3 regions of the Paractinoplanes abujensis genome follow, and region 1 is predicted to be linked to each of the others. Evidence: riboswitches for the same ligand, from Rfam matches in the RefSeq annotation. Region 1 holds a riboswitch; each other region holds the start of a gene.
The links. Region 1 has a riboswitch for cyclic di-AMP ahead of BKA14_RS01245 (C40 family peptidase). Riboswitches for the same ligand answer to the same signal wherever they lie in the genome.

Region 1 (6,996 bases):
GCAAGCCAAATACCGTTTCTCGCATCCGGAGGCCCCCGAGCCGCACCTCCGCCGGTATCCGGAGACGAATACCACTCGGCACGGCGCGACGCTTCCACGGAACCCCATCCACGGCAAGCGTCGCCCCAGTGTTCTCTCCCGGAGCGAACCGTTCGCGTCCGCCGTCGGCAGCACACACCCCGTACGGGCGTCGCGATCGTCGGATTTGCCGCCTGTGCAACAAATCCCCACCCCGATCAACCCGCGGCGCCGTGGCCACTTTGTCCGGAGTGGAGGACCCGTCAGGCGGTGTGATGAAGAAATTTCTCGAGGGTTTTACCGTCCCGGATTGTGATCGTTCCGCAGGTAGTGGAAACGGTGTCTCCGTTCGACCTGTCTTTGTCTAAAGTGGAGTGATAACTCCGTTACAAAGGGGACGCTAGGCTGATGATCGGTCAGTCGGCTGTTAATGCGACATAAGGGACGGGGGCAGATATGACCGCGCGGGCGCCGCGTGCTGATGCTGTGCGGAATCGGTCGAGAGTGCTGGCCGCGGCCGAGCAGGTTTTCGTGGCGCGGGGCACAACGGTGTCGACCGAGGAAGTGGCCCGCGCGGCCGGCGTCGGCATCGGCACGGTCTTCCGCCACTTCCCGACCAAGGCCGCCCTGATCGAGGCGGTCTTCCGCGAGCGCCTGCGCCGGTTCGCCGAGGAAGCCGAGCAGCTGGCCGAGTCCGACGACCCGGGCACCGCGATCTGGACGTTCCTGACCCGCATCGCCGAGGTCGCCGCGGGCAAACAGGCGTGGGCCGACGCCTTCTCCGCGGCCGAGCTGCACGACGCGTTCACCCCCGCCCGTGAGCAGCTCCCGCGCACCCTCGGCGCCCTGCTGGAGCGGGCGCAGGCGGTCGACGTCATCCGCCGCGACGTCACGGTCCCCGAGTTGACCGCCCTGATGCTTGCCGTCTCGCGCGTGCCCGACCAGTCCGCCGAGGGCGCCCCCCTGCGAGCCCGCGTCCTGACCATCGTCTTCGACGGCCTGCGCCCCCCACGCCCGGCGTCGTGAAGGCGGTTCTCTGGGACTTCGAGGGCACGCTGGCCCATCGCCCCGGCATGTGGAGCGCGTGCCTGCTCGACTGCCTGGCCGAGGCCTCGGGCGAGCCGTCGCCGCTGAGCGTGGCGGAGCTCCGTCCGCACCTGCGGTCCGGCTTCCCGTGGCACGAGCACGATCGGCCGCATCACCACCTGGCCGACCCGGATGCGTGGTGGGCTTCCCTGCAGGGCGTTCTCGGCAACGCCCTGATCGCCGCGGGCGTACGGCCTGACCTCGCACAAGCCGCGGCGAAGCTGATGCGGCACCGTTTCACCGATCCCCGCCGATGGAGGGTTTTCTCCGACACGGTCGTCAGCCTCGACCGGCTCCACCGAGCGGGCTGGACCAATGTGATCGTCAGCAACCACGTCCCGGAGCTCGACCGCCTGGTCGCTGACCTGGGTCTGTCCGACGTGATCGACGAGGTCTTCAGCTCGGCCCTGGTCGGGTGGGAGAAGCCGCACCCCCGGTTCTTCGACCACGTGCTCGACCGCTTGAAGCGACCCTCACCGGTGTGGATGGTGGGCGACAACCCGGTGGCGGACATCGCCGGAGCCCGTGCGGCCGGCATCCCTGCCCTCCTGGTCGACCCGGCCGCCCCCACCGGCCCTCACCTCCGTGACGTAGCCACCACGATCCTGCGCTGACCGGTGGCCCCCGGGTGGCTAGGGTGGGGGCGTGGGTCCGTTGCGTGTTGCCTGGGTGGACGAGCAGTACGACCGGGAGAACGCGGGCCTGGGGCGCAGCCGCTTTGCCGAGCACGTGTGGGTGCACGCCAAGGAGTTCGACGACTGCTGGGGTGACATCTCGCCTGTCGGGTTCGCCTGTGTGGCCTGGCGGCTGGCGACCGCGCCGCATCTCGACCCGGGGTTCGTACGGCTGCATCGGCGGGTGCTCAGAGCCGAGCTGAGGCGCAACTCGTGGGACGGCTCCCTCACCGCCGCCGTCGACCTGGTCGCGCCGTGGCCGGGGGAGCTGAGCAGTCCGAGGAGCTGGACCCAGGATCGGGGCTGGCGCGGCTGGCCCGAGACGTTCGGCCAGTTCCTGGCGCCGTCGCAGGAGGAGCTGGCCCGCATCCCGCACGCCCGCTCGATGCTGGTGGTCGAGGCGCCGCTGACGTTCGCCGGCCTGCCGGCACTGCCCGACAGTCCCGGTCCGGAGCTGCCCGAGCTGGCCGAACGCGCCGTCACCGTGCTGGTCCGCGAACTCAACGACTTGTTGTCGCCGATGGTCACACGGTTGGAGGCCGCCCGATGAGCCGGTTGCTCGGTGCGCTGCACCATGCGGATGATCAAGCTGACGCCGTACGGGCGCAAGGGGTTGGACTGTCGCGGCAGGAGCTGCTGGGCCGGGCCGCGGCGGTGGCCGGCGGCATCGCGGGGCGGCGGATGGTGGCCGTGGAGGCGACGCCCACTCTCGACACCGTGGTGGCGATCACCGGGGCGTTGCTGGCCGGGGTGCCGGTGGTGCCGATCCCGCCCGACGCGGGGGAGCTGGAGCGGGCGCACATCCTGCGCGACTCGGGCGCCGAGCTGATCGACGCAGTGCCGCGGGCCGTGAGCACCGATGTTCCCGCCGAGCCGGATCCCGTACGGCCGGGGCTGGTGCTCTACACCAGTGGCACGACGGGCGCCCCGAAAGGGGTCGTGATCTCGCGGGCAGCGCTGGCGGCCGACCTGGACGCGCTGGCCGCGGTCTGGCAGTGGACACCGGACGACACGCTCGTGCACGGGTTGCCGCTGTTCCACGTGCACGGCCTGGTGCTGGGGGTGCTCGGGCCGCTGCGCGTCGGTTCCCGGCTGGTGCACACCGGAAAACCCACCCCGCAGGCGTACGCGGCGGCGGCCGGGACGCTGTATTTCGGCGTGCCCACCGTCTGGTCGCGGATCTGTGCCGCCCCCACCGAGGCCCGCGCGCTCGGCCGGGCCCGTCTGCTCGTCTCCGGCAGCGCACCCCTGCCGGTGCCGGTGTTCGAGCAGCTGCGCGAGTTGACCGGTCAGGCCCCGGTCGAGCGCTACGGCATGACGGAAACGCTGATCACGGTGAGCGCGCACGCCGACGGGGAACGCCGCGCCGGTCACGTCGGCCGGCCCGTGCCCGGGGTCGAGACGCGGCTGGTCGACGACACCGGCACACCCCTGGCGCCCGGCCCCGAGATCGGGCATCTGCAGGTGCGCGGGGCGACGCTGTTCGACGGCTACCTGCATCACGGCCGGCCCGAGCGCGACGGCTGGTTCGAGACCGGTGACGTGGCCACGATCGGCGCGGACGGGTGGCACCGGATCGTCGGGCGCGCCTCCACCGACCTGATCAAGACCGGGGGCTACCGGGTCGGCGCGGGTGAGGTCGAGGACGCGTTGCTGCTGCATCCCGCGGTCCGCGAGGCCGCCGTCGTCGGCTCCCCACACCCCGACCTGGGGGAGCAGATCACCGCGTACGTGGTCGCGGACGGGACGACGGAGCGCGAACTGATCGATTTCGTCGCCGCCGGCCTGTCCGTGCACAAACGTCCGCGCGTGGTGCACCTGGTCGACGGCCTGCCCCGCAACGCCATGGGCAAGGTGCAGAAGGCCGCACTACGGTAGGCGCGATGAGAGTTTGGCTGACTCCGCAGTTCTGGCTGCGGCTGCTGATCGTCGGCTCGGGCCTGGCCGGCCTGCTGATCGGTGATCACCGCATCGTGTATTACACGTGCCAGAGCAACCTGATCACGCTGGGCTATTTCGGCGCGGTCCTGTATTGGATGGTGCGTCGCGGCACGACCGGCCCCGCCGCACCCCGGCTGCGCGGCGCGGTCACCCTGTGGATCGTCATCACCGGCCTGATCTCGCACTTCATGCTGCAGAACGGCGCGAACCCGCTGCCCGGCCTGGCCGTGGCCGATCCCGCGAGCCGCGTCACCAACTGGTCGATGTTCCTGGTTCACTACGCCGTGCCGCTGCTGGTCCTCACCGACTGGGTGCTGTTCGGCCCCCGCCGTGTCTCCCCGTGGCGCGACCTGGGCCTGTGGATCCTGTTCCCCCTGGCGTACGGCGTGACGTCGGTGACCCGCGCCATCCTGTTCCCCACGGTCAGCGTCCGCTATCCGTATTTCTTCCTCGACCCCACGACCCACGGCTACGACTGGGTGGCCGGCCAGTTCGCCGAGCTCGCCGTGATCTTCGCCGTCCTCGGGGCCGCGCTGCTCGGCGTCGACCGCCTGGCGGCTCGCCTGGCACGCCCCGCTGAGGATTCCCCGGTTGTCCACAATCCCGAGCCGTCCACAGGCACCCCCGCCAAGATCGGCCCCACCCGGTAAAATCTGCGGTGGGTCGGGGGTCCCCCGGTGGGGTGGGTTGGCACACCGGAGTTGATCAAGAGGGCGCCGTTGACCTGGACGACTGCCGGCCCCAGGCCGGTCGACGACCAATCGTGATCGCTGACCGCGGCGGAGGCGGCCCGCCCGGAAACCGGGCAGAGCCGACACCGTCAAGTGGTTGCTGTCCGGGAGGTCCGGGAGGTCACCGGATCAGCCGGCGACCCGCCCGTAGCGAACCTGCTTCCAGTTCCAGATCTTGGCCAGCTTGACCCGGTCACCAGGCTTCGGGGCATGCCACACCTGACCCGCCCCCGCATAGACGGCCACGTGGTAGGCCCGGCTCCCCGAAACCCAGAAGACCAGGTCACCCGGCCGCACCGCGGCACCCGTGATCTTTTTGGCCGCGCGGTACTGAGCCTGCGCCGTGCGGGGCAGGGCGACGTGGGCCTTGGCGTAGGCGTACCCGGTCAGGCCCGAGCAGTCGAACGCGTTGGGACCGCGCGACCCGTACCTGTAGGGCTTGCCTCGCTGGGCCCGGGCGGCCGCGACGACCGCGTTGCCACGCGCGGCCAGGGCGGCCGACGCGGCGGCAGCCGGAGAGACGTGAGCGGCCTGGGCCGGGGCGACGAGCAGGGTGGCCGACATCAGCGCGGCCGCGGCCGGCACGAGCAGGCGGCGCAGCTTCGTGGAGACAGACAAGACGATCCTCGGTCCTTCAACCGCCTGCGAGGTTAGCTGTCGGATTAGGCCTGAAGGCGGCCCGTCGCGTGAGGCGACCTCACCCCTAGCCGGCGCTCGGGCCGGCGTTCTGGTTCCCCCGTTCCCGCCCACTGAAGTTCCGTCGATGACAGGTCGGGCCGTCCCGTGGTGGGCGGGACTCGGCGTCCCGGGGCGGCCTGGCTTGTGCCCCGCTCGGGGCACGCAGGCAACGATCGGCCGGGTCGGGCCATCCGCCATGTTTCGCAGCCGCCCCAGAAAACTCGCTGGTCACACATCGGAATCCGCGTCCGATGTCGCTCCGGACACCCAGGACGAGCCGTGGTCAACCGGCGTCATTTCGGGCCGCCGGTCCGGTGACCCTCATCACCCAACTTGTCGGCCGGACAGGCGGCGGCGGGGGATCCGGCACCTGAGCCGCACCCCGTCGCGACTACGCGCAGCAACCTAAGGCATCTCTTAGGTAGCTGTTGACTTTGGACGGCGCTCACGAAAGATTGCGTCGGAATCGAGGGAGGTGCGGCGTGCGGTGACACGTTCGTGGCGGCAGGGTCTCTACAAGGGATGATCGACCGGTGACGACCCGGAAGATCGTTCGTTGGATCCAGGCGAGCCGTTACGCCCAGCAATGTCGGACTTGCCGGAATGTGCTGATGAGCCAAACCCGCTGATAGGGCCGTACCCTCCGCAAACGGCTTTTCGATGGTCAAGCCGGACACGTCGCCGATCATCAAGCGAGGCCCCTGCATGCCGACCCCGTGCTCCCGCCGCCCACCCCGGACGTATCCTGCATTCTCCGGAGCGGCCGCCGCCCTGACCGCCCTCGCGGTCATCGCGGTCCCCACCGAAGCGCACGCCGCTATGCCCGCTACCTCGCACGGACCCTCCGGCGAAGCGGTCGTCGCGGTGCCCGCCGGCACGCACGGACGAGCTGACGAATGTGAAGGGGCCCGCTTCACAGCCACCGCCCGGGCTGCCCTCGCGAAGATCACCGTGCTCGATGCCGGTGTGCTGCGCCCCGACCTGCCCGCGCTGACCGACGTGCGGCTCGCCTCGGCCCGGGGCGACGTCGACAGCGAACGCAGCCCTCACCGTACGGTCGCCACCGGCCGCTACGCCGACGCCGAACTGCTCGGGCTGCGGGTCCCCGGCGCCCCACGGGCGGGCACGGGTGCCGAGAGCCGCGCGCCCTCCGGCCCCGGCCCGGCCGAGACCGACGCCCCAGCCCGAACCGGAAGCGGCCCGTCCCCCACGCCCAACCAGCCCGCCGCCGATCCGGCGCCCGAGATCGGGAATCCCGAGCCCGGCCGGCAGACAGCCAACTCCGGACCTCGCGCGGCCACCTCCGAGCACCGCGCGGCCACCTCCGAGCACCGCGCGGCCACTTCTGGGCGTCGCGCAGACACCGGGCAGCGCGTGGACAACTCTGGGCGGCGCGTGGACAACTTCGAGCATCGCGCGGCCACTTCTGGGCGTCGCGCAGACACCGGGCAGCGCGTGGACAACTCTGGGCGGCGCGTGGACAACTTCGAGCATCGCGCGGCCACTTCTGGGCGTCGCGCAGACACCGGGCAGCGCGTGGACAACTCTGGGCGGCGCGTGGACAACTTCGAGCATCGCGCGGCCACTTCTGGGCGTCGCGCAGACACCGGGCAGCGCGTGGACAGCTCCGAGCAGCGCGCGGCCACCTCTGGACAGCGCGCGGACAGCTCCGAGCACCGCGCGGCCACCTCCGGGCAGCGCGTGGACACCTTTGAGCAGCGCGCGGCCACCTCTGGGCAACGCGTGGACGCCTTCGGGCAACGCGCGGACAAGAACGGGCACCGCGTAGGCGACAAAGGGCTGGTCGGTGTCAACGCCGGCGGTCTGGCCACCATCCGGCTGGGTAAGTCGACCGCTGACGCGCGCTG
Region 2 (6,996 bases), 4.6 Mb from region 1:
GCAGCACAGCCGAGAGGCCACGACGGTTGAGCCAGCCGTCGAGACGGTCGAGCTTGCCGCCGGAGCGGGCGGCCAGCGCGCCCCGGCCGACCCAGCGGCCCGCGTAGTAGGTGGCGGCGGCCGCGATCACGGCCGCGGCCAGGGCGGTCGCCGCGCCGGTGGCCGCACCCAGCAGGGCGCCGCAGGCCAGCGTGATCGCCGTGCGGGGGACGAGCACCGAGAGCAGGAGACCGCCGATGACCGCGATGCCGACGGCGGCCGCGGGGCCGAGGGCGGCGACGGTGTCGGCGATCTCGCGGATCGGCAGCACCGCGGCCGCGGCCGCGATGCCCCCGACGACGACACCGAGAACGCCGAACCGGACGAGTCGGCGCTTCCAGCCCATCTCGGACTTTTCGCCGGTGGTCTGCTGGGGCTGAGAAACCTGAGTATCCGCCGCGAGATTCACGCCCCGCGGGGCGATCAGGATGTCAGTCATGCAGGCGTACCGTCCCTTGCTCGTCGGGTCTGTTTCAGGAGCCGGCTGCGGCGAGGCGTTCCGCTCGCAGTTTGTCGGGCCAGGTGTCGTCGACCGGGGAAAGACTATCCGCGCCGATCGCCCAACGCAGTAGCAGATCGGCTATAGCTGGGTTGCGAGCCAAAGCCGGGCCGTGCGAGTAGGTGCCCAGGATCTTCCCGTGCCAGGCTCCCTCGGTTTGCCCGTCATTGCCAACCCCGGCCGTCACCCGGGCGAGCGGCGCCACCCCGGGCCCGAGGTGCGTACGCCCGCCGTGGTTCTCGAAACCGGTCAGCGGGGGCAGGCCCAGCCGCGGGTCGATGTCCCCCCGGATCTCACCCACCGCACGGGTCTCGCCGCGGTCGGAATGCAGGTCGAGCAGCCCCAGGCCGGGGCACTTGGCCCCCTTGGCGAAGAACGAGTGACCGAACAACTGGTAACCCGCGCAGATGGCCAGCACGGCCGCGCCCTGGTTGACCGCCCGGTGCAGGCCGCCGTCGGTGATCAGCCGCTGGGCCGCCAGGGCCTGCGGGCCGTCCTCGCCGCCGCCGATCAGATAGATGTCGGCTGTCGAGGGCATGGGCTGGTCGGAGCGTACGGAATACGTCTCGACGGGGATGCCGCGCATGGCCGCCCGCCGGCCCAGGATCAGCAGGTTGCCCCGGTCCCCGTACGTGGAGAGCAGGTCCGGATAGATCCAGACGATGCGCAGGACGCTCTCAGTTGACACGGTCCAACTCCGCTCGGATGTCCTGGAACGCCGTGTAGTTGGCGATCACCTCGAGGCGGCCCGGCGGCACCGACCGGAGCGCCTCCTCGAAACTCAACACGTGCCGGAAACCGATTCCGTTCACCTCGAGGCGTACGGCGAGGTCGAACGCCCGCTCGCCGGTGATCAGCACCGGCCGGTCGTGCAGGGGCGAGAAATCGACGTCGTAGAGCCACGAGGTGTCGAAACCGTCGGGGTCGCGGGCGTTGATGGAGAGCAGCGTCGGCGCCTGCTCGGCCATGTCGAACGCCTCGAGCCAGCTGGCCGGGTTCTTGGCCAGCAGCAGGCGGATGTTGCGGCCGTCCCGGTCGACCTGCGCGTACCGCCCGGCGATGGAGGCCACCGTGGCCAGCCGGGGGAGCGCCTCGATGGGCCGCACGCCGAACTCGGCCGCCACGGCCAGCGCGGTGGCCGCGTTGCCCAGGTTGACCGTGCCCGGCAGCTGCAGCTTGACCAGGTGCCAGTCGCCGCGGGGGTCGATGACGCCGTCGTCCTCGACGCGCCACTGGGCCTGCGGGCGGCGCAGCGGGCAGCCCGTGCACCACCAGTCGCCGTTGGCCCGCTCGATCGGGTCGCCGCTCTCGGGGCACACCACCGAGTCGTCGGTCCAGCGCTGGCCGGCGCTGAACCAGGTGATGTGCGACGAGCCCCGGGCCGCCCACACGACCATCGGGTCGTCGGCGTTGGCCACCACCGAGATGTCGGGGTGCCCGGCCAGCGCGGTGCGCCACATCTGGGCCATCATCGCGACCTCTTTGGCCCGGTCGAGCTGGTCGCGCGAGAGGTTGAGCAGCGCCACCACGCGCGGGTTGGTCTCGTCGATCACCCGGGCCAGGTAGTGCTCGTCGACCTCGAGCACCGCGAACGGGGTCGAGCCCGCCTTGGCCAGGGCCGAGGTGTGCCCCGTGGGCATGTTGGCGCCGAACGAGTTGGTGGCCACCGGGCCGAGCACGCCCAGGCCGGCCGCCGCCAGCCGGGTCGTGGTGGTCTTGCCGTTGGTGCCGGACACCAGCGCGATCGCGCGCCCGGCGGCCAGGTTGCGCAGCAGATCAGGGTCGATCTTCAGACCGATCCAGCCGCCGATGACCGAGCCGTCGCCGCGCCCGGCGGCCCTGGAGAGTGCGGCCGCCGTCTTCGACACCGACGTCGCGACCTTGGCCCGCAGGGGCATTTTCCCGTCCGTCACGGGAGACGAGCGTACCGGACCCGGCTGTCACGTCGAGTTGCCGAGCATCCGGTTCCGGACACCCGGCCGGCCGTCTCCTCCCCACCCTCCGGCCCAGCCATTTACCAGTGACCATTTTCGCCGGTGAGAAAGGTTTGAACGGCGGAAGAGTGAAATTGCGGTGTGCGTCACCCGAATGGTTCCGAGCAAAAATGTGTTCTGATTCACGCGTAACCTTCGACCCTCGGTAATTCACCAATCACGAGTCGTCATGGCAATTCTTGCCGCCTAGTAACAAATCGGACACTGTCCACTGTGCCAAACACTCTCTGTTACTGAACCGGTTCCCCCAGAGCGCCCGGAATCGGTGTAGCAAGGTCTGGCCGGCAGCACCCGCTGCCTGACTCGCGACGACCTGGCTTACGCCGAGCCCTGCCCCGGGCCGGTCGTCTCGACCACCCGCACCATGAACAACCACAAAGGCATACGGGGGCAGGGACGGGGGAACCATTTCCGGTTCACTCCGCCGCCACCCGCTCCGGTGGCGATCACGGAGAACCTTGGGGTGAAGTCGCTCCGGCGACCGGGCACACCTTCCCGCCCGAACCCGACAGCTAACCTCGCAGGCGTGCCGGAGGGATATCTCTACCGTGCACGAACACAGTTCGAGCCGTGGCCGCCGTTCGCTCGGTGCCGGCGCCATCGCACTGTCTCTGGGTCTCTGCCTCTGCGCAGGCCAGCTGATCGCCCCGTCGCCCGCCAGCGCGGCCCCGATCGTCACCGCGGCGGCTGCCGCCAAGGCGAAGGTCAAGCCGTCGGTCCGCAGCTCCATCTCCACGCGGTCCGTCACCTACGGCGGCAAGATCAAGGTCACCGCGAAGTACATCAACCCGGCCAACGGCAAGGTGATCACTTCGGGGACCGTGCGACTGCAGGCGCTCCGCAAGAGCAAGTGGGTCAACCTGTCGGCCAAGACGCTGGGCAAGAGCGGCAGCGTCACGCTGACCGGCGAGCCGCACGTGAGCGGCGCGGTTCGCGCCTACTACGTGGGCACGCCGACCTACAAGGCGGCGGCCGGCGGCAAGTTCTCGGTGACCGTCAAGCCGAAGTCGGCCCCCGCTCGCACCAAGATCATCAACGAGGCGAAGAAGCACGTCGGCTCGCTGTACAAGTACGGCGCGTCCGGCCCCTCCCGCTTCGACTGCTCGGGCTACACCATGTGGGTCTACAAGAAGGCAGTCGGCAAGAGCCTGCCCCACAAGGCCAACTCGCAGCAGAAGTACGGCAAGTCGGTCGCCAAGGGCAGCAAGCAGATCGGCGACCTGATCATCTTCCGTAACGGCTCGTACGGTTACCACGCCGGCATCTACGCCGGCAGCGGCTACATGTACGACTCCCCGCACACCGGCGCGCGGGTGTCGAAGCGCAAGATGATCGGCTCGAACTACGTGGTTCGCCGTCTGGTCTGACGCCGAGCCTGACTCAGCGGGACGTGTCCGGTTCGGGCGCGTCCCGCTGTCACGCCACGTCGGCTTTCTCCCGTACGCGTCCGGCCCGGCAGTCCCGAGCTGCCGTTCCTCGCGCCGGGTGACCCGCCACGTTTCCCCCATCCCGGTCGCTCATCCCCGCTGCCCACCTGCTGCGGCCGGACCGCACCCCAGCGCCACCCCATCCCCGGAACGCCGGGCCGCCCCACGCGGCCCGGCGTTTCTTCACGTCCGGTCCCGCTCTAACCGCGCCCGGCCGGGCCCGTTCTGCCAACGCCCAGCCTGCTCTGTCCGCGGCCGGTCTGGTCCGCTCTGCGTGCGCCCGGTCCGGCCGACGCCTCCCTGTCCTGCGCCGCTTCCGCTTCCTGGCGGCCTTGGCCACCCCGGCCGCGCCCTCCCGTTCCGTGCTGCCCAAGCTCCGCCGCCAGCCGTGCCGTCCGCCGGCCGTGCCGCCGTGCCGCCCGCCGGCTCTGCTGTGCCGCCGGGCCGCCACCTATATATAGGGCCCTCGCCTTACACCCGAAGCCCCTTGATCAGGGCGTTGTCCACAGTCCGGGGTTGTCCACAGGGCCGCGCCCCAAGATCCACGATTTTGACCACAATCTGCGGTGGCGGTGGGCCCCCTGGGAGGGCGGGTCAGGGGTGGGGCGAGTCAGGGGTGGGCGAGTCAGGGGTCGGCGACCAGCAGGGCATCGCCCCTTCGTCCTCCACTTTCCTCCCCCGTGGGGGTTGACATCGTGGCCGTCTGGGATGTTTGGGCGTGTTTGGGATGGTTCTTGACAGGGGCCCCGGGAGGATGTCGGAAACCGGACGTGGTTGATCATGCTTGGCCCCTCCACTTCGCACCCACCTCGTTGAGCTGCGGTTTCGTCTGCGAATGGGGTTCGCGACCCCGCTCATTCGGCTTGCGGGTGGAGGGAAGTGGAGTAGAGTGGAGCGCAGTGGCAGGGCCGAAAAGTCGAACCAGACCTGAGGGGCCTGCCGGCCCGAGTTGACAGGCGGACCGCGAACCGCCCGGGGCAGGGGGTAGGGGCCGATGTTTCTCGGCACGCATACTCCGCGCCTCGACGACAAGGGGCGGCTGATCCTTCCGGCGAAGTTCCGTGATGAGCTGGCGGGAGGTGTCGTGATCACCAAGGGGCAAGAGCGCTGCTTGTATGTGTTCCCGATGCCGGAGTTCCAGCGCATCGCCGGTCAGCTGCGTGAGGCGCCGGTCACCAACAAGGCGGCCCGGGCTTACAGCCGGGTCTTCTTCGCCAGCGCGCACGACGAGGTCCCGGACAAGCAGGGGCGGGTCACCATCCCCGGCCATCTGCGGGAGTACGCGGCCCTCGATCGCGAGCTCGTCGTCATCGGCGCGAGCACGCGTGTGGAGATCTGGGACAAGCAGTCCTGGGAGGACTACCTCGCGGCGAGCGAAGACGAGTTCGCCGACATCGAGGAGGGGGTGCTGCCCGGCGGACTGTAGGCACGGCACTCGACTGGGCCCGCGAAGGCCCGGACGCTGCCGCTTCCGTACTGCGAGATCTCCAGCCGCTCCCGCTCCTGGCGCCTCTTCCCCGGCGCCAGGCGCGTGTCCGGCCAAGGGCGAGCCCGATTGGCAACGGGCACGAGCGGATGGGGATCTGGCGGTACGGGCGGGCGTCCGGGAAATGCCGCGGAACGGGTGACGTACGCGGGCGTCGGCACAAACAACCGGCAGGTCGGTGCCGGGCAGGGCGCGCGGGACAGTCGGGGTGGGGCGATGGGGGTCGTTATGGGGGAGCTTCGCGGCACGCACGTGCCGGTGCTGCTCGAGCGCTGCCTCGAGCTGCTCGACCCCGCTCTCCGGCTGCCGGGCGCCGTGCACGTCGACTTCACGCTGGGCCTGGGCGGTCACGCCGAGGCGGTTCTGGAGCGCTATCCGGACGTGGTCCTGGTCGGACTTGACCGCGACACCGAGGCGCTGGCGCACTCGCGGCACCGGCTCGCGCGGTTCGGTGAGCGGGTCAAGCTGGTGCACGCCGTCTACGACGAGCTGCCCCGCGTGCTCGGCGAGCTGGACCTGGCCGGGTTCCACAGCGGACTGTTCGACCTGGGTGTCTCGTCGTTGCAGCTGGACGAGGCGGACCGCGGTTTTGCGTACGCGCAGGACGCCCCGCTCGACATGCGGATGGACCAGACCTCGGGCATCACCGCCGAGCAGGTCGTCAACGAGTACGAGCCGGGCGAGCTGGTCCGGATTCTGCGGCAGTACGGCGAGGAGAAGTTCGCGCAGCGGGTCGTGTCGTCGATCGTGCGCGAGCGGCAGAGGGGCCGGATCACGTCCACGGCGCGACTGTCCGAGCTGGTCAAGGAGTCGATCCCGGCCGCCGCGCGACGAACGGGTGGAAATCCCGCGAAAAGAACGTTTCAGGCGCTACGTATTGAGGTAAATGGCGAACTCGCCACGCTCGAAGCCGCCGTGCCGGAGGCTTTGGACGCCTTGGCCCCGAAAGGGCGCCTTGTGGTGATGAGCTACCAATCTTTGGAGGACCGGATCGTCAAGCGTGCCCTCACCGCGAGGTCGCGCAGCACCGGGCCGGTCGACCTGCCGGTCGAGCTGCCCGGGACGGGTCCGACGCTGCGGCTGCTGACAAGGGGGTCGGAGCCGCCCAGCGAGCAGGAGGTCGCGGCCAACCCGCGAGCGGCTTCGGTGAAGCTGCGCGCGGTCGAGCGCATCGACCAGGCAACACCCGGGGCCGCCCGCGAACGGCCCCGATTGACTACAACGCACGGGGGACAAGGGCGGTTACGCCCGGGGGAACGCGAAGAGGGGGAGGGGAAAGCATGAGCGAGCGCACCTACGCGCCGCGGTCGGGGGGCCGGACCGCGGACGAGCAGCGTCCGGCCACCGGGCGGCGCCAGCCGGGGTCGAGCCGCGATGCGGACGCCCCGGGAAGTGCCGGCCGGGGGGCGCGGCAGTTCGCCGGAGCGGAGGACGGCGGAGCTCGCCGGTCCGACACGCGCCGGTCAGGGACACGGAGCAAGGAAGAGAAGCGGACGCCGGCCGAGGCGCGCCGCGAGCGGGACGAGCGCCGCGCGACGCGTGACGACCGGC
Region 3 (6,996 bases), 6.0 Mb from region 1:
CCGTCCTCGAGCCGGTAGGTGCCGCGGGCCGGGCGCTTGCGACCGAGGACCTTTCCCGCGTACGTTCCGTCGGTCTTGATTTCCAGACGAACCGCGCCATCCGCGCTCGACCAGGAGCCGACCGGAGCTGTCATGACCGGCCGGGTGTTCGTGTCGCCCGGCACGAGGCCCACGGCGAGCGCCAGAAGCGCACCGGCGTCCAGATCGGTGGTGTCGACGTGCTCGTAGCGCATGGCAGCTCCCGCGGAAATGGTGGAGCCCCTACTTTCGGCAGGTTCACCGCCGACCCGACCGGGCCGTCCGGTGCGACCGGGTTGTTTTCAGCTGTGGCGCAGCGCGGCCGTGACCGCGGTCATCAGCTTCTCGAGGTATTCCGGGTCGGGCTTGGAACGCGAGACGGCCAGCCGCCAGTAGAGCGGGCCGAGGATCAGGTCGACCGCGACGTCCGGGTCGGTGTCAGCGGGCAGTTCGCCGCGGGCCACAGCCTGGCCGACCAGCTTTTCCCCGACGGCCTGCTGGTGGGTGCGCAGGGCCGTCTGGAGGGTCTCGGCGATCTGCGGGTTGCGGGCGGCCTCGGCCATCAGGTCAGGAATGATCTGGGAGGCGATCCGGTGTTGCAGGGCCCGGCTCACGATCATCATGATCAGCTGGAGGTCGCCGGCGAAGCTGCCGGTGTCGGGCAGCGGCACGCTGCGGCCGGCCACGTCGGAGACGATTTCGAGCACCATCTCGAGCTTGTTGCTCCAGCGGCGGTAGATCGCGGTTTTGCCGACGCCGGCGCGGCGCGCCACGGCCTCGATGGAGAGCCGGCCGTAACCTACCTCGGCCAGCTCGTACATCACCGCGTCGCGGATCGCTACGGTGATGTCGGTCCGGAGCACCGCCGCCCCGGCGGGTGCACGCTTTGCTGTCGCCACGTAATCACTATACGCCAGGACGTTACGGTTGCGTTCCGCCCTTCGGTCGGATAACCTTCCCGGCACGTCGATACGAAGCCGTTCCATCGGCCGAGGCTTGACATGCTGATTGAGTGTTCTCGCCTAAAGAACCAGGGCCCGGTTCCCCGCACGGGCCGACGAGATCGGAGCACCACCCCATGGCTCAGACGGCGGTTGCCGACTCCGATACCGGGCCATCGCTCACCGAGCTGGCCCGCCGGAGCGGCCTGACCAAGGCAGGGCGCCTGCCCAGCCTGCCGGAATACACCAGGCACCTCTGGTCCTACCGGCACTTCATAGCCGCCTTCGCCAACGCGAAAGTGGGCGCGTCGCTGGGCAGCACCAAGCTGGGCGTTGTCTGGCAGCTCCTGACCCCGCTGATCAACGCCGGCGTCTACTACGTGATCTTCGGTGTTCTGATCAACACCAAGCAGGGCGTGGACAACTTCATCGCGTACCTCTGCGCCGGTGTTTTCATCTTCGGATTCACCCAGACGGTGGTGCAGGCGGGCTCGCAGTCGATCACGGCCAACATGGCACTCATCCGGGCGCTGCACTTCCCCCGGGCCAGCCTGCCGATCGCGGTCACCCTGGTCGAGGTGCGCAACATGGTGGCCTCGGTGGTCGTGCTCGTCGCGATCGTACTGGCCACCGGCGAGCCGATCACTGTCGAGTGGTTGTTGCTGCTTCCGGCCCTGCTGCTGCAGACACTGTTCAACGCCGGGCTGGCCCTGTTCACGTCGCGCCTGATCGCCAAGGTCACCGACATCCGGCAGCTCATCCCCTACATCCTGCGGATCTGGATGTACGGGTCGGCAGTGCTCTACCCGGTGACGTTCTTCGCCGAGCGGCTGCACGGCTGGCAGCTCGCGCTGGTCGAGGCCAACCCGCTGCTGATCTTCATCGAGCTGGTCCGGCACGCACTGATGGAGAACGTCGAGCTGGCGCAGCCGGCGCCGCTGCTGTGGATCCAGGCGGTGATCTGGACGGCGCTGGTGAGCTTCGGGGGTTACGTCTACTTCTGGCGCGGAGAGAAGGGCTACGGCCGTGGCTGACACTCGGGAACCCACCGTCATCGCGGACAACGCGCACATCGTCTACCGCATCTACGGCTCGGTCGCGCCGGGCGCGAACACGCCGCTGGCCAGCCTCAAGCGCATCGTCACGGGCAAGAAGAGCGCCGCCGTACGGGAGGTGCACGCGGTCAAGGGCGTCAGCTTCGTGGCCTACAAGGGCGAGGCGATCGGCCTGATCGGCACCAACGGTTCGGGCAAGTCGACGCTGCTGCGGGCGATCGCCGGGCTGCTCCCGGTCGAGCGCGGAGGCGGCATCTACGCGGCTGGTCAGCCGTCGCTGCTGGGTGTGAACGCGGTGCTGATGAACGAGCTCTCCGGCGAGCGCAACGTCGAGCTGGGTTGCCTGGCCATGGGCATGTCACCGGCCGAGGTGAAGAAGGAAGCGGCCGGCATCATCGAGTTCTCCGGCATCAACGACCGGGGCGATTTCAGCTCACTGCCGATGAAGACGTATTCGTCGGGCATGGCGGCCCGGCTGCGCTTCTCGATCGCCGCGGCCAAGAAGCACGACGTGCTGCTGATCGACGAGGCGCTGGCCACCGGTGACGCCAAGTTCCGCAAGCGCAGCGAGCAACGGGTGCGTGACCTGCGCAAGGAAGCCGGCACGGTCTTCCTGGTGAGCCACAGTGAGCAGTCGATCCGCGACACGTGCGAGCGCACCATCTGGCTGGAGTCCGGCGTGATCCGGGCCGATGGCCCGACCGAGGACGTGATGAAGGAGTACGAGACCTACGTCAACAAGTAGGTGGGTAGGTCTCGCACTCCGGGGACTTACCTGACCGACAAGTGCACGTGGTTCGTGTGGTCGCTCGAGGGGTCGCCGTTGCCCCTCGAGTACGCCTTCCAGCCGCTGGACGGCAACCAGATGCGTTTGAACCAGATGACGTAGAGCACGCCCAGCCGGTCCGAGTTGTTGATGAAGTAGTTGGCCAGGTTGGTCCCGTACGTCTTGTCACCACCCGACGCGACGCCGCCGAAACCCTTCTTCTCGGCCGCGAAGTCGCACGCCTGCCCCTTGGGGTGCTCGCCGCTGTTCTGCTCGCGGAAGCACGCCACGTAGCGCGTGAAGCCGTCCGCCTGGGCCTGCTTGAGCGCGTGCAGGGTCCGCGGCGTCAGGCAGCCGCTGGTGGTGGGATCGTTCTCGGAGCAGCTCTCGTCGGGCAGCGAGCCGTCCTTGTTACGCGGGGCGGGGGTGGCCTTGTCGCTGGACCCGCCGTCGGTCGACTCCGGGGCGTCCTCGCCGGTCCGGTCCGAGCCGCCGGTGTTGGCCGCCTTGAGCGCGTTCTCGGCCTGCACCTTGCGCTTGGCCATCGTGTTGACGTGCCCCTGCTGCTTGCGCACCTCGGCGTCGATGGCCAGCTTGGCCTTCCGCTGGCCGTCACGGGTGGCCTTGAGGTCGGCCACCACCTGGTTCTCGCGCACCGCAACCGTTTCGAGCGTCTCGGCGCGGTCGAGGAAGCCGCCGCCCGACTCGGCGCCGAGCAGCGCCGTCATCGGGCCGAGCCGGCCGGTCCGGTACGACTTCTGGATGATCTCGTCGATGGCTGCCTGCCGGGGGGCCAGGTCGGCGTCGAGCTCCTTGAGCTTGGCGGCGAGCTGGGCCTGCCGGGTCTTGGAGCGGGCCAGGGCCTCCTTGGCCTCGACGAAGCCCTTGGAGGCAGCCTCGAGTTGCTGGATCAGGGACTTGGGGGCGCCCTCGCCGTCGTCGCCGTTGTCACCCGGCGCCGCGGCGGCCGGTCCGGCCACCGCCAGGGTCAGCCCGGAGAGCGCGACGAGCAGGGCCAGCAGGGCCGCCGTTCGTCGCCGGACAGTCTTGTGCCGCACACCTGTTCCTTCCGTCGGCCGCCGACCGAGTTAGCTGACGGGTTCGGGACGGAAGTAATCCCTACCGCTGGTTAGCGGATTCACCCCGGAAAGATTGGTTCCCCGGTTCGCCCGGCAGGGCGATTAGGCGGCGGTCTCCTTGGGGGTGGAGACCGCCCCGACCATACCGACTTCATCACGAGATCGACAGTTATCACACGCGCTGCATTTCACCGGCGACGCCCCGTCACGGCAATTACAGAATGTGTTCGAGTGACTACTAAATTGCTCATTCTCTGGTCCTGAAGGAGCGCGAACTCTCGGGTAAACTAGCCGCCGGTTCTGCCGCCGTGGCGCCGCCCCCGAGGTGCCGGCAGACCACCGCCCAATCGCCGCGAGGCGAGCCGGGGAACCAGGTCAGTGGGGTGCATCCGCGCAAGCGGTAGGGATCGCTTCCGTCCCGAACCCGTCAGCTAACCCGGTCGGCGGTTTACCGGAAGGAACTGCATTGACCGTACGACCCCGCCGGTGGCTGATGCTTGCCCTGGCGCCGATCGTGGCCCTGTCTTTCCTGGCCGTGCCCTCCTCGCCGGCGCTGGCCGAGCCCGGCGACGACACCGCTCCGAGCGAGGGCAGCGCGGGTGACACGGTGGGCAAGAACGCCACCCTCGACGATGTGATCGAGTCCTCGAACCGGCGTTTCGTCGCGGCCCAGGCCGCCGTGACGAAATCCACAGCCGAGCAGAGGCGGCTCGCCAAGGAGATCAGACTGGCTGAAGGCAAGCGTCTCGCGCTGCTCCCCGAGGTCAACGCGATCGCCGGCCAGCAGTATCGAACTGGCCACCTGGGGGCGGCCAGCTTCCTGCTGGGCAGCCAGAACTCCGACGACTTCCTGGCCAAGGCGGTCTCGCTCGAAGAGATCAACGCGATGCAGGACCGCAAGCTGGCCGAGCTGAACAAGGTCATCAACGAGGTCAACACCAAGAAAGCCGCGCTCGACGCCGAGGTCAAGAAGCGTAAGACCAACCTCGTGGCCATGAGCAAGCAGAAGAAGGCGGCCAACGACGCGCTCGCGCTGGTCGGCGGCGAGAGCCTCACCCACGGCATCGTGCTGGCCAAATCGCCGGCCGCTGCTCCCGCGCCGCGCAATTCCGACGGCGGTTTCTCGCCCGAGGGTTGCAACGTCCAGGACGAGACCACGAGTGGCTGCGTGACGGCCCGCACAATGCACATGTACAAAGAGGTGAAGAAGGCCGGCTTCAATCGGTTCGTCGGCTGTCACCGCAACGGCGGGCCGTTCGAGCACCCGAAGGGCCGGGCCTGCGACTGGTCGTTGCAGAAGCGCGGCTTCGCACCCGCCCACAATGCCGATACCCGCACGTACGGCAACAACCTGATGGCTTTCCTGGTGCGTAATGCCGACAAGCTCGGCATCTATTACGTGATTTGGTACAAGCAGATCTGGTTCCCGGCCAGCGGCTGGAAGTCGTACAGCGGTCCGAGCGACCACACCGACCACGTGCACGTGTCGATGCTCTGACGACAGACCTGCGCAGAAGGGCCCCGGGGTGAACCCCGGGGCCCTTCTTCCATGCCAGGCGTCAGCTGGTCATGCGCCGCACCGGGGCGCGTCCGACCGGCTGGCTCGGGGCCGGGCCGACCGGGTGCGCCGGCGGGATCGGCACGGTCACCGGCTTGACCTGGGTGACCTCCACGTCCTTGCCGTGGTGGTTGACGACCAGGCGGGCCGAGCCGCCGCCGTTGCGCAGCGAATACGTCACCTCGTCGGCGGTCACGTTCACCCGCAGCCGCAGCCCGCGCCAGAGCAGCGAGAACTCCAGGTTGTTGATGCGGCTGGGCAGACGCGGGGCGAACGACAGCTGCCCGTTGAAGTCGCGCATGCCGCCCAGACCGGCCACCAGCGAGATCCACGTGCCGGCCAGCGAGGCGATGTGCAGACCGTCCCGCGAGTTCTGGTGGAGGTCGTGCAGGTCCATCAGGGCGGCCTCGCCCAGGTAGTCGTGCGCCAGTTCCAGGTGACCCACCTCGGCCGCCAGCACGGCCTGGACGCAGGCCGACAACGACGAGTCCCGGACCGTACGCGCGTCGTAGTAGGCGAAGTTGCGCGCCTTCTCCTCCGGCGTGAACGCGTCACCGCGGATGTACATCGCCATGACCAGGTCGGCCTGCTTGACCACCTGCTTGCGGTACAGGTCGAAATACGGGTAGTTGAGCAGCAGCGGGTACGCCTCGGGCGGGGTGTTCTCGAAGTCCCACTCCTGCAGCCGGGTGAAGCCCTCGGACTGCTGGTGCACGCCGAGCTCCCGGTCGTACGGGATGTGCACCGCGGCCGCCGCGTCCCGCCAGCTCGCCGTCTCCTCGTCGTCCACGCCCAGCTTGCGGGCCAGGTCGGGGTGGCGCTTGGCAGCGTCGGCGGCCGCCAGGAAGTTCTGCTGGGCCAGCAGGTTGGTGTAGATGTTGTCGTTGACCACGGCGGTGTACTCGTCGGGGCCGGTGACGCCGTCGATGTGGAAGCGGCCGTGCCGGTCGTGGTGGCCCAGCGAGCGCCACAGTCGCGCCGTCTCGACCAGCAGCTCGAGGCCGACCTCACGCTCGAAGTCGTAGTCGCCGGTGGCCTGCACGTAGCGGCGGACGGCGTCGGCGATGTCGGCACCGATGTGGAAGCCCGCAGTGCCGGCCGGCCAGTACGCCGAGCACTCCTGCCCGCGGATCGTGCGCCACGGGAAGGCCGCCCCCTGCAGGCCGAGCGTCTGGGCCCGCTCCCGGGCCAGATCGAGCGTGGAGTGCCGCCAGCGCAGCACGTCGGCCGCCGCGGAGGGCTGCGTGTAGGTCAGCGCCGGGAGCACGAAGGTCTCGGCGTCCCAGAACGTGTGGCCGTCGTAGCCGGGGCCGCTGAGGCCCTTGGAGCCGATCGGCCGCTGCTCGGCACGCGCACCCGCCTGGAGCGTGTGGAAGAGGCCGAAGCGGACGGCCTGCTGCACCTCGGGGTCGCCCTCGACCTTGACGTCGGAGTGGTCCCAGAAGGCGTCCAGATATTCGCGCTGGGCCTCGATCAGGCCCTCCCAGCCGTCCAGCCGGGCGCTGGCCAGTGCCGCGCCGACCTGGTCGCGCACGGCGGGCAGCGAGCGGTGGCTGGACCAGCCGTACGCCGCCAGCTT

Region 2: another riboswitch for cyclic di-AMP. It lies ahead of BKA14_RS22235 (C40 family peptidase); the one in region 1 lies ahead of BKA14_RS01245 (C40 family peptidase).
Region 3: another riboswitch for cyclic di-AMP. It lies ahead of BKA14_RS29200 (coiled-coil domain-containing protein); the one in region 1 lies ahead of BKA14_RS01245 (C40 family peptidase).

Annotation. Positions count from the first base shown of each region.
Region 1 covers NZ_JACHMF010000001.1:346,085-353,080, forward strand. Annotated here, with positions in the region: gene BKA14_RS01220 (TetR/AcrR family transcriptional regulator) at 505-1,044, shown strand; gene BKA14_RS01225 (HAD family hydrolase) at 1,041-1,718, shown strand; gene BKA14_RS01230 (hypothetical protein) at 1,750-2,328, shown strand; gene BKA14_RS01235 (acyl-CoA synthetase) at 2,325-3,656, shown strand; gene BKA14_RS01240 (Pr6Pr family membrane protein) at 3,662-4,369, shown strand; gene BKA14_RS01245 (C40 family peptidase) at 4,580-5,068, opposite strand; cyclic di-AMP (ydaO/yuaA leader) riboswitch at 5,074-5,223, opposite strand; gene BKA14_RS01250 (hypothetical protein) at 6,080-6,996, shown strand, end outside.
Region 2 covers NZ_JACHMF010000001.1:4,930,477-4,937,472, reverse strand. Annotated here, with positions in the region: gene BKA14_RS22250 (TVP38/TMEM64 family protein) at 1-478, opposite strand, end outside; gene BKA14_RS22245 (type 1 glutamine amidotransferase) at 513-1,226, opposite strand; gene BKA14_RS22240 (MurT ligase domain-containing protein) at 1,216-2,436, opposite strand; cyclic di-AMP (ydaO/yuaA leader) riboswitch at 2,896-3,074, shown strand; gene BKA14_RS22235 (C40 family peptidase) at 3,081-3,899, shown strand; gene mraZ (division/cell wall cluster transcriptional repressor MraZ) at 4,954-5,385, shown strand; gene rsmH (16S rRNA (cytosine(1402)-N(4))-methyltransferase RsmH) at 5,674-6,729, shown strand; gene ftsL (cell division protein FtsL) at 6,726-6,996, shown strand, end outside.
Region 3 covers NZ_JACHMF010000001.1:6,389,608-6,396,603, forward strand. Annotated here, with positions in the region: gene BKA14_RS29175 (hypothetical protein) at 1-233, opposite strand, end outside; gene BKA14_RS29180 (TetR/AcrR family transcriptional regulator) at 321-917, opposite strand; gene BKA14_RS29185 (ABC transporter permease) at 1,097-1,993, shown strand; gene BKA14_RS29190 (ABC transporter ATP-binding protein) at 1,986-2,759, shown strand; gene BKA14_RS29195 (coiled-coil domain-containing protein) at 2,786-3,838, opposite strand; cyclic di-AMP (ydaO/yuaA leader) riboswitch at 3,842-3,978, opposite strand; cyclic di-AMP (ydaO/yuaA leader) riboswitch at 4,190-4,322, shown strand; gene BKA14_RS29200 (coiled-coil domain-containing protein) at 4,326-5,357, shown strand; gene BKA14_RS29205 (glycoside hydrolase family 65 protein) at 5,419-6,996, opposite strand, start outside.